Regions from separate parts of the Paraburkholderia sp. RAU2J genome, predicted to be linked through region 3. Evidence: predicted binding sites of a transcription regulator. Region 3 holds the regulator's gene; each other region holds the start of a gene.
What was found. Region 3 encodes HrcA, which represses chaperone genes, less so after heat shock. Its sites were predicted from a motif close to TTAGCACTCNNNNNNNNNGAGTGCTAA; they were not measured.

Region 1 (3,281 bases), 180 kb from region 3:
CGCGAGGTCTGCGATGCCGTCGCGCAAACATGGCAGCCCACGCGCGCGCACAAGATGATCCTCAAACTGCCGGCGAGCGTCGAGGCGGCGACGCCGAACGTCTTCGCCGACCAGATCGAATGGATGGATCGTCATCTTGCTTATCGCGACAGCATCGTGCTGTCGGTGCATCCGCATAACGATCGCGGCACCGCGGTGGCCGCGGCGGAACTGGCGCTGCTCGCGGGCGCGGACCGCGTCGAAGGATGCCTGTTCGGCAATGGCGAGCGTACGGGCAATCTCGATCTCGTCGCGCTGGCGATGAATCTCGACGCGCAGGGCATCGCCACCGGGCTCGATTTCTCCGATATCGCGGCGGTGCGGCGCGTGGTCGAGCGGTGCAATCGGCTTCCGGTGCATCCACGGCATCCGTATGCGGGCGATGCAGTGATGCAGGCGGCCGATGCGGAACGCCGCCGGAGCGTCGCCGCGGATCAGGAGGGTGCGGCGAGCGCAATCGACACGGCGGGTCGTGCCGAGTCGTGCGAAGAGGAGCGGCAGCGCGTTGCGGCCTGAGATTTGCGCGGGAAGAACGAGAAATGCGACGAGAAAAGCGACGAGAAAGAGCGCGTACCCCGCGCTCTCAGGCTGCCGGCGCGTTCACGAGACGCGACCGGCCTGACGATGTGAAGCCAAGAGGCTTACTCGAGCGCGCACCGGGTGGCCTGCCACGCAATCAGGCGCCACTGCCCGTCTTCCTGCGTGTGAATCGCGGTGTAGGCGATCGGAAACAGCAACGCGCCGTTATTCGCCTCCATCTCGATCAGCGCGCGGCCGGTGACGACATACGTTTCCCGTCCGGCCGGCAGCACCTCCTGCGACTGCACTTCGATCTGCCGATAGCGGCGGCGTCCTCCGGTAATCCCGTCGATGAACTGCCGCTTCGTTTCGCGTTTGCCATTCGTGTGCACATAGCTCACGTTGTCCGCGAGCAGCGTGTCGAGCGACGGTCCGTCGCCTTCAACCATCGCACGAAAGCGCTCTCGCTCCAGCCCGCGAATCGCTTCGATCATCTTTGCCGCCATTGCTCAGCCCCCACACCGGTAAGCCAAACGCGGCCTCGGTCGTCAGAAGTTATATTGCAAATATAACTGGCTGAAATTTATACCAGGATTCGGCTCTTTGATACCGCCGTTGGAAATATGCTGGAAGCGGTAGCCCGCGACGTACTGCTGGCGGTGGCCGAACTGCACGCCGACGCCCGCCATTTCGGCGAACTGGAACGCGGTGCCGAGCGTGAAGTCCGAAGCAATCCGGGGGCTCGACAGCAGGCGGATGCCCGCGCCCACTTCGACGAAGGGGCGAACCCATCCCGATATCTTGATGAAGCGGATCACAGGCGTCACGCCGATTTCGCCGATGTCGCCGTGCACGTTCCCTTCGTTGGTATGCCACCAGGCCGCGTGCGCTTCGCCGATCAGCGCGAAATGCCAGTCACCGATCTGCCACCAGTACAGCCCTGGATCCCACGCCACGCCAAGTTCGAATTTCTTGACGTGATGATCGGCCGCGCCGGCCGCGACCTGAAGTCCGAACTGGCCGGCGGACGCCAGACGCGGAGCCACGAGTAACAGCCCAACCACGACGCTTTTTAGAGCCAGACCACGCAAAACATTGTTTTTGTTGTCCATCTAACATCCGAAGCGGCCGGGTTTAAAAAATGCATAACTGTTTTGCCTATTCTAGATAGAAAGTCGATTTCGTTGATCGTAAGAAAAATACTTATTTTGCGCAATTAGTCGCTTCTGATCCGGAAAATACCGGTCGTTTATGAGAGCGCGAGCGCACAAACGGGTAAATTCTACGTACTGCGCAAGATGCTCCGTTGGTGTACCCTATGGCTATTAAAACGCGAACTTCAATAGGACTTTGCGGAACTTGGATGCCCCTACTCCCTCTAAGTATTAGCACTCCCCGAATCGGAGTGCTAACATCCAACGCTGGAGTCGTTTACTGAATACGTTTTTGTCTGATTCCAAAGGAGTTTTCCACGTGAGCCATGCAATGACCCTTCCGAGTGTTTTGAGCCCGTCGTCGGCTAAGGCCGCTTCGGCAGGTGCACTGGCGCTCTCGCATTCCTCGCTGCTGCCCGGTCAACTGGGCAATATCGACGCCTACATCCAGGCCGTTAATCGGATTCCGATGCTGACGCCGGCGGAAGAACGCCAGTTCGCCACCGAATTTCGCGAGCAGGACAACCTGGAGTCCGCGCGCCGTCTCGTGCTGTCGCACCTGCGGCTGGTCGTATCGATCGCGCGCAACTATCTCGGTTACGGACTGCCGCACGCAGACCTGATCCAGGAAGGCAATATCGGCCTGATGAAGGCCGTCAAGCGTTTCGATCCGGAGCAGAACGTGCGCCTCGTGTCATACGCGATGCACTGGATCAAGGCTGAGATCCACGAATACATTCTGCGCAACTGGCGCATGGTGAAGGTCGCCACCACCAAGGCGCAGCGCAAGCTGTTCTTCAACCTGCGCAGCCACAAGCAGGGCTTGGGCGCGTTCACGCCGGACGAGATCGAAGGTCTCGCGCAGGAACTGAACGTGAAGCGCGAAGAAGTCGCCGAAATGGAAACGCGCTTGTCCGGCGGCGACATCGCGCTGGAAGGCCAGGTCGAGGACGGCGAAGAGTCGTATGCGCCGATCGCCTATCTGGCCGACTCGCATAGCGAACCGACTGCCGTGCTGGCTTCGCGTCAGCGCGACCGCCTGCAAAGCGACGGTATCGCCAGCGCGCTGGACGCGTTGGACGCCCGCAGCCGCCGCATCATCGAAGCACGCTGGCTGAAGGTGGAAGACGACGGTTCGGGCGGCTCGACGCTGCACGAGCTGGCAGACGAGTTCGGCGTGTCCGCCGAGCGTATCCGGCAGATCGAAGCGAGCGCAATGAAGAAGATGCGCGGCGCACTGACCGAATATGCATAAGGCCTGAGGCTGTCAGCACGCCGGTTCGCCCGACGTGCGCCACCCGGCCTCGAGCCTCGCCCTCGCAAGACGGCGGGGCTTTTTTTCGCCCACGCGGCGGCGCATTCGCGCACGCCCACACTGGCTGGATGAAATGGCCCGACGACGGCCTGCCGCCACAGCTTTCTTGACGTATCACAAACCAGATAGCAATACTGGATAAACACGGCGAGTTTAGCGACTCAATGCCGCACTGCCGAATCGATGCGCGCGAGGTTCCGCTCCTAAAATCGGGATGCACTCGCCAGACCGCTCAGGCGGCCTGGATCCAGCCG
Region 2 (3,281 bases), 120 kb from region 3:
CTGCACATCGATACGTGAGTCATCTTTACTTTTGGATGAAACAGACTTTCGAAGTTTGCAGGCGTTTCTCGCCGTAACGAGTAAATCACGGATACATTTGCCCCCGCTTCCGCGGCGCGATTGGAAAGCTCGGTCAGCATCGACAGAACCCCCCCTCCGAAGGCTTCCGTGATATGCACGATGTCTTTCATATGTCTGATCCCGTTATCGAGATTGTGGTAAGCGAGTTGGAACTGTCCAACTGAATGCGTGTTCAGACGGCCCGTTTTCAATCGATTCTTCGGTGATGGAAATCATCGAAGTCCAATCATCAAATGCGGGACTTTGCAGACCTTCCTTAGATGGAAGCACTGGCGCAGGGTGATCTTCTCCTCACGTGAGCCATAGCTCTGTCTGATAGCGCACGCTGAAACCCGGATAGACGGATATCGGAATGAGCGTGCCGTGGGAAAACGAGTCTGCTGTCGAGCAGATCAAATCAAGCAAGGAGAAGAACGGTGAGAGGCAAGACAAGGCGTGCACGGTACGCGCTCGAGTTCGAGTTGCTGGCGGTGGCTGCTCGAAGGCGACTCAAGACACGGCGATACTGGACGTGGTTGGACAGACGCAGTGCAACCCGGGGTGAAGGATGACGCGGAAGGCGGGCAAGCGGAATCTGAAGAAGTGCGCGGCGTAGTTCGTGCGCCCTTGCGCGGACAACGAATTGACGATTCTTGCCATTCTGCACAGCCGGCGAAAATTTCGCGATTACATGGACTACTCATCGAGCAAGGCGGTCCGTCGTATCGATTGGTCGATAGAGGTTGATCGCCAGGTTCGGGTGTATGTGGCGTTAAAGGATGGATCTTTCGAATCGCCGCCGGAGATTCAATCCGCTGTGGCGAAATTTACGAGCGAAGGTGCTCGCGAGAAGATTCGTTGTACGGTCGTCGCTTTCGTTTCCGTACCTCATGGCTGGCCCGCGATGGACAGGGTGCTTGCCTTGTTGTCGTTAGTTGGCGAGCCAGATGCATCCTACGTCGCAGGAGAGTCACTCGCTCGGTGTAGGCAGATCGCTGTGACTGCGAGCTGATTTGCCTGGGATCGCAGAGCACAACGGCGTGGATGCTGAGACGTAAGTCAGCGTAAGGGGCAGGACGAAAAGTCACTTTTCCGGGCGTGAGACCGATTTCGTTTCGTCTGCGAAGTGGCGACCCAAAGGTTTTCGAGCGGACCGTTTCCAGACCCGGAGCCCCTGAAAGAGCCGGCCGCGTCGACAGAGCAGACCGTCGACCCGCCTGAGGCGGGATGGCGTTTTTCTCGACTATTTGCACGTCAAGGGTATTCCCTGGTCACCGCTTATACGCGGATAGTTCGGCGTACGTCCCGCTGAGCGGCCGTTCGCGGATCAGCAAGGCCCGATTTGGAACGGGCGGGCAAAATCCGCGCAGGTCACTGTTTTTGAAGGAAATTATTCCACTGTGCTCACTTTTTTTTGCGACGCGGGGGGCGCTCCTAGGCGAACAAAACTCCGCGTGGAGTGAATCTCGCCAATGCAGCGCCATCCTTCTTGAATTTGTCACCACCCGTCCATATAATTAGCACTCGCTGCACGAGAGTGCTAACAACATCGCCGGTTGGCTCGACCAACCGGGTTTTCTCAGCGTTCTTCAGTCTCAATCAAGAGAGGAGTATGTATGAACCTTCGTCCTTTGCATGATCGCGTGATCGTCAAACGTCTGGATCAAGAAACCAAGACCGCGTCGGGCATCGTGATCCCCGAAGCCGCAGCGGAAAAGCCGGATCAAGGCGAAATCCTCGCAGTCGGCCCGGGCAAGCGTGACGACAAGGGCGCAGCAATCGCGCTCGACGTGAAGGTTGGCGACCGCGTCCTGTTCGGCAAGTACGCAGGCCAGACCGTCAAGGTCGACGGCAACGAACTGCTCGTGATGCGCGAAGAAGACATCATGGCCGTGGTGCAGAAGTAAGCGCAAAGCCGCTACTTTTCCCGGTCATATCCAAAGAATTCAAGGAGTTAGAAGATGGCAGCTAAAGACGTCGTATTCGGTGATTCCGCCCGTGCCAAGATGGTCGAAGGCGTGAACATTCTCGCGAACGCTGTGAAGGTCACGCTGGGTCCGAAGGGCCGCAACGTTGTCCTGGAACGCAGCTTCGGCGGCCCGACGGTCACCAAGGACGGTGTGTCGGTCGCAAAAGAGATCGAACTGAAAGACAAGCTCCAGAACATGGGCGCGCAGATGGTCAAGGAAGTCGCTTCCAAGACCAGCGACAACGCAGGTGACGGCACCACGACCGCAACGGTTCTGGCTCAGTCGATCGTTCGTGAAGGCATGAAGTACGTCGCATCGGGCATGAACCCGATGGACCTGAAGCGCGGTATCGACAAGGCTGTTGGAGCTGCGATCGAAGAACTGCGCAAGATCAGCAAGCCGTGCACGACCAACAAGGAAATCGCTCAAGTCGGCGCGATCTCGGCGAACAGCGATTCGTCGATCGGCGACCGTATCGCTGAAGCGATGGACAAGGTCGGCAAGGAAGGCGTCATCACCGTCGAAGACGGCAAGTCGCTGCAAGACGAGCTGGACGTTGTCGAAGGTATGCAATTCGACCGCGGCTACCTGTCGCCGTACTTCATCAACAACCCGGACAAGCAAGTTGCTGTGCTCGACAACCCGTTCGTGCTGCTGCACGACAAGAAGGTGTCGAACATCCGTGATCTGCTGCCGGTACTCGAACAAGTCGCGAAGGCTGGCCGTCCGCTGCTGATCATCGCTGAAGACGTCGAAGGCGAAGCGCTGGCTACGCTGGTTGTCAACAACATCCGCGGCATCCTCAAGACCGTTGCTGTGAAGGCTCCGGGCTTTGGCGATCGTCGTAAGGCGATGCTGGAAGACATCGCGATCCTGACCGGCGGTCAGGTCATCGCTGAAGAAACCGGCCTGACGCTCGAGAAGGCAACGCTGGCTGAACTGGGCCAGGCAAAGCGTATCGAAGTGGGCAAGGAAAACACGACGATCATCGACGGCGCTGGCGAAGCTGCCAACATCGAAGCACGTGTGAAGCAAGTTCGCACGCAAATCGAAGAAGCAACGTCGGACTACGACCGTGAAAAGCTGCAAGAGCGCGTTGCCAAGCTGGCAGGCGGTGTTGCAGTGATCAAGGTCGGCGCTGCGACCGAAGTCGAAATGAAGGAAAAGAAGGCACGTGTCGAAGACGCACTGCACGCAACGCGCGCAGCTGTGGAAGAAGGCATCGTGGCTGGCGGCGGCGTCGCGCTGATC
Region 3 (3,281 bases):
AAGCATGGAGGTCGTCTGATGAGCTTGAAATTCAGTTTCGGCAGCGGCGGTAGCTTGGGCCTTGGCGTTCCAGCGTGACTACGCCGCTCAGGGCTTGGGATCTTCTTCGTGCGACGGGTATTCGTTCCAGTGCAGCTTCTTGCGCAACGTGGCGTAGTGGCTGTAGCCGACCGGATGCAGCATCGGCACCGTATGACGCGAGCGGCGCACCTCGATCGTGTCGCTCAACTCGAGCGAGGTGAACGACTGCATGTCGAAATTGACGTTCACTTCGCGCCCGGAGACGATCTGGATGCTCACCTTCGAGTCGTCCGGCAGCACGATCGGCCGGTTCGACAGCGCGTGCGGCGCGATCGGCACGAGCACGATGCCCTGCAATTGCGGGTGCAGGATCGGCCCCTGCGACGACAGCGCATAAGCGGTCGAGCCGGTCGGCGTGGCGACGATCAGGCCGTCCGAGCGCTGGTTGTACATGAAGCGCCCGTCCACCGAGACGTGCAGTTCCGCCATCCCTGAAAAGCCGCTGCGGTTGACCACCACGTCGTTGAAGGCCAGCGCGTGGTAGATCGGATTGCCGTCGCGCATGATGCGCGCTTCGAGCAGCAGGCGTTCTTCGCGCTCGAAATGGCCGGACAGCATTTGCGGCACGATCTCGCGCATGTCGGAGATCGGGATGTCTGTGATGAAACCGAGCCGCCCATGGTTGATGCCGATGAGCGGCGTGCGGTACGGCGCAAGCTGACGGCCGATGCCGAGCATCGTGCCGTCGCCGCCCAGCACGACGGCGACGTCGGCACGCGCGCCGATCTCGGCGGGACGCAGCGCCGGATAGTCGGTGATGCCGATTTCCGCGGCGGTGTCCGCCTCGAACACGACTTCGAAGCCGCGTTTCGCGATGCACGAGGCGAGCGCGGTCAGCGGCTCGCCGATACCTGGCGTATTGTTGCGCCCGACGAGCGCGACGGTCTTGAACTGGCTGGTCACTTGCATGCCGGCATTACACCATAGGTGGGGCCTGAAAAGAACCGCAGACAGACCCGGTGGCGGCCCGGCATGGCGGGCCGCCGGCGCATGCCGCGATTATCGTTAGAATGGTGAAGCCTTGATGACATGCGCGCCGATTAAAGTGTGAGGGGGCGCCGCCGATCAGGCTGCGCCGACGCTGGCCGTAAGGAGCTTGCGAATTCCGGCGCAAGAGGGGCTCGGCGCGCTGCGCAGTGTTGCGCCAGAGCGCCGGCCGGACGCCGCCCCGGCAAGCAGTGGCGTATTCGTCGCGGGCAGGCGCCGTTAGCGCTCGCGGTAGTCCCGGCATTAAGCTAAAATTTTTCCTCATGCTAGATCCTCGCGCACAAACCCTCCTCAAAACGCTGATCGAGCGCTACATCGCCGAAGGTCAGCCGGTCGGCTCGCGCACGCTGTCACGATACTCGGGGCTCGAACTGAGCCCGGCAACGATCCGCAACGTGATGTCCGATCTCGAGGACCTAGGGCTCGTGATCAGTCCGCATACTTCCGCGGGCCGCATTCCTACGCCGCGTGGCTACCGTCTGTTCGTCGACACGATGCTCACAGTGGAGTCCGCCGCGGACGAAGAGGCGGTGATGCGTACCGTCAAGACTACGCTGCAGGCGGGTGAGCCGCAAAAGATCGTCGCGGCGGCGGCCAGCGTGCTGTCCAACCTGTCGCAGTTCGCCGGGGTGGTGCTCACGCCGCGGCGCAGCCACGTGTTCAAGCAGATCGAGTTCATGCGTTTGTCGGACAAACGCATCTTGCTCATCATCGTGACGCCCGAAGGCGACGTGCAGAATCGCATCATGGCCACCCAGCGCGATTTCTCGCCGTCGCAGCTGGTTGAAGCCTCCAATTACATCAACGCGCACTTCGCGGGCCTCTCGTTCGACGACGTGCGCCGCCGCCTGCGCGAAGAAATCGACGAGCTGCGTGGCGACATGACCACGCTGATGCACGCGGCGGTCACGGCGAGCACGGACGAATCCGACACCGGCGAGACGGTGCTGATTTCCGGCGAGCGCAATCTGCTCGAAGTCGCCGACCTCTCGTCGGACATGGCACGTCTGCGCAAGCTGTTCGATGTGTTCGACCAAAAGACCAGTCTCCTTCAATTGCTCGACGTGTCGAGTCACGCGGCGGGGGTGCAGATTTTTATCGGCGGCGAGTCGAACCTGGTGCCGATCGAAGAGATGAGCGTCGTCACCGCGCCGTACGAGGTGAACGGCAAGATCGTCGGCACGCTCGGCGTGATCGGGCCGACCCGCATGGCCTACAACCGTGTAATTCCAATTGTCGACATCACCGCGCGTCTGCTTTCGCTCACTCTGAGTCAGCAATAACCGCCTGCCAATCCCGCTGCGGCGAGCCGTGCTGGCAATGATGCGTGAGCGCGCGCGGTTTGCCTATCGGCCGAACGGCCAGGGGCGTCCGGCGAACCGGGCCACGGACCGCGCCGCTATAATGAATCTCCACTGAATCGACTCTCCGCGTAAAGCGGTGACTTCCGCTGCCTATGCGCTTCGACCTCGAGCGGCCTTCACAGAACGCCACCTCACATCGTGTCGCCGTGCTGCTGATCAATCTCGGCACACCCGACGCGCCGACGCCGCGCGCGGTGCGCCGTTATCTCGCGCAATTCCTGTCCGATCCACGGGTGGTCGAAATTCCGGCGCTGCTGTGGCAGATCATTTTGCGTGTGCTGATTTTGCCGTTTCGCGGACGCAGTTCCGCCAGGAAGTACGCGGCGGTGTGGATGCCCGAAGGCTCGCCGTTGCGCGTCTACACGGAAAAGCAGGTGGAGGGCTTGCGCCATTTGCTGCAATTGAATGACTACACGGTGCTGGTCGACTACGCGATGCGCTACGGCACGCCGGGCATTCCGGCCATGCTGAACCAGTTGAAGCTGGCCGGCGCCGAGCGCGTACTGCTCGTGCCCATGTATCCGCAATACTCGTCGTCGACCACGGCCACGGCGTTCGACGACGCCTTCTCGGCCCTCAAGCGGATGCGCAATCAGCCGGAAATCCGCACGGTGCGCCAATACGCGGATCATCCCGCCTACATTGCCGCGCTGGCCGCCCAGGTGCATCACTATTGGCATCAGCACGGCCGGCCGGACTTCGCGGCGGGCGACAAGCTGGTGCTGAGTTTTCACGGTGTGCCCAAGCGCACGCTGGACCTGGGCGATCCGTACCACGAGCAATGCCAGCAGACCGCGGCGTTGTTGACTCAAGCGCTCGGGCTGACGCCGGTGGAATGCCGCGTCACCT

Region 1: the regulator HrcA is predicted to act here: its motif matches at 1,944-1,970, upstream of rpoH (RNA polymerase sigma factor RpoH).
Region 2: the regulator HrcA is predicted to act here: its motif matches at 1,578-1,604, upstream of groES (co-chaperone GroES).

What each region holds. Positions count from the first base shown of each region.
Region 1 is NZ_RBXG01000001.1:1,801,443-1,804,723, reverse strand. Features, by position in the region: partial or broken gene B0G69_RS08360 (2-isopropylmalate synthase) at 1-429, shown strand, start outside; gene B0G69_RS08355 (nuclear transport factor 2 family protein) at 681-1,064, opposite strand; gene B0G69_RS08350 (acyloxyacyl hydrolase) at 1,107-1,670, opposite strand; gene rpoH (RNA polymerase sigma factor RpoH) at 2,032-2,967, shown strand.
Region 2 is NZ_RBXG01000001.1:2,102,592-2,105,872, forward strand. Features, by position in the region: gene B0G69_RS09640 (glycosyltransferase) at 1-191, opposite strand, end outside; gene groES (co-chaperone GroES) at 1,677-1,967, shown strand; gene groL (chaperonin GroEL) at 2,022-3,281, shown strand, end outside.
Region 3 is NZ_RBXG01000001.1:1,982,377-1,985,657, forward strand. Features, by position in the region: gene recN (DNA repair protein RecN) at 1-6, opposite strand, end outside; gene B0G69_RS09125 (NAD kinase) at 88-990, opposite strand; gene hrcA (heat-inducible transcriptional repressor HrcA) at 1,332-2,351, shown strand; gene hemH (ferrochelatase) at 2,525-3,281, shown strand, end outside.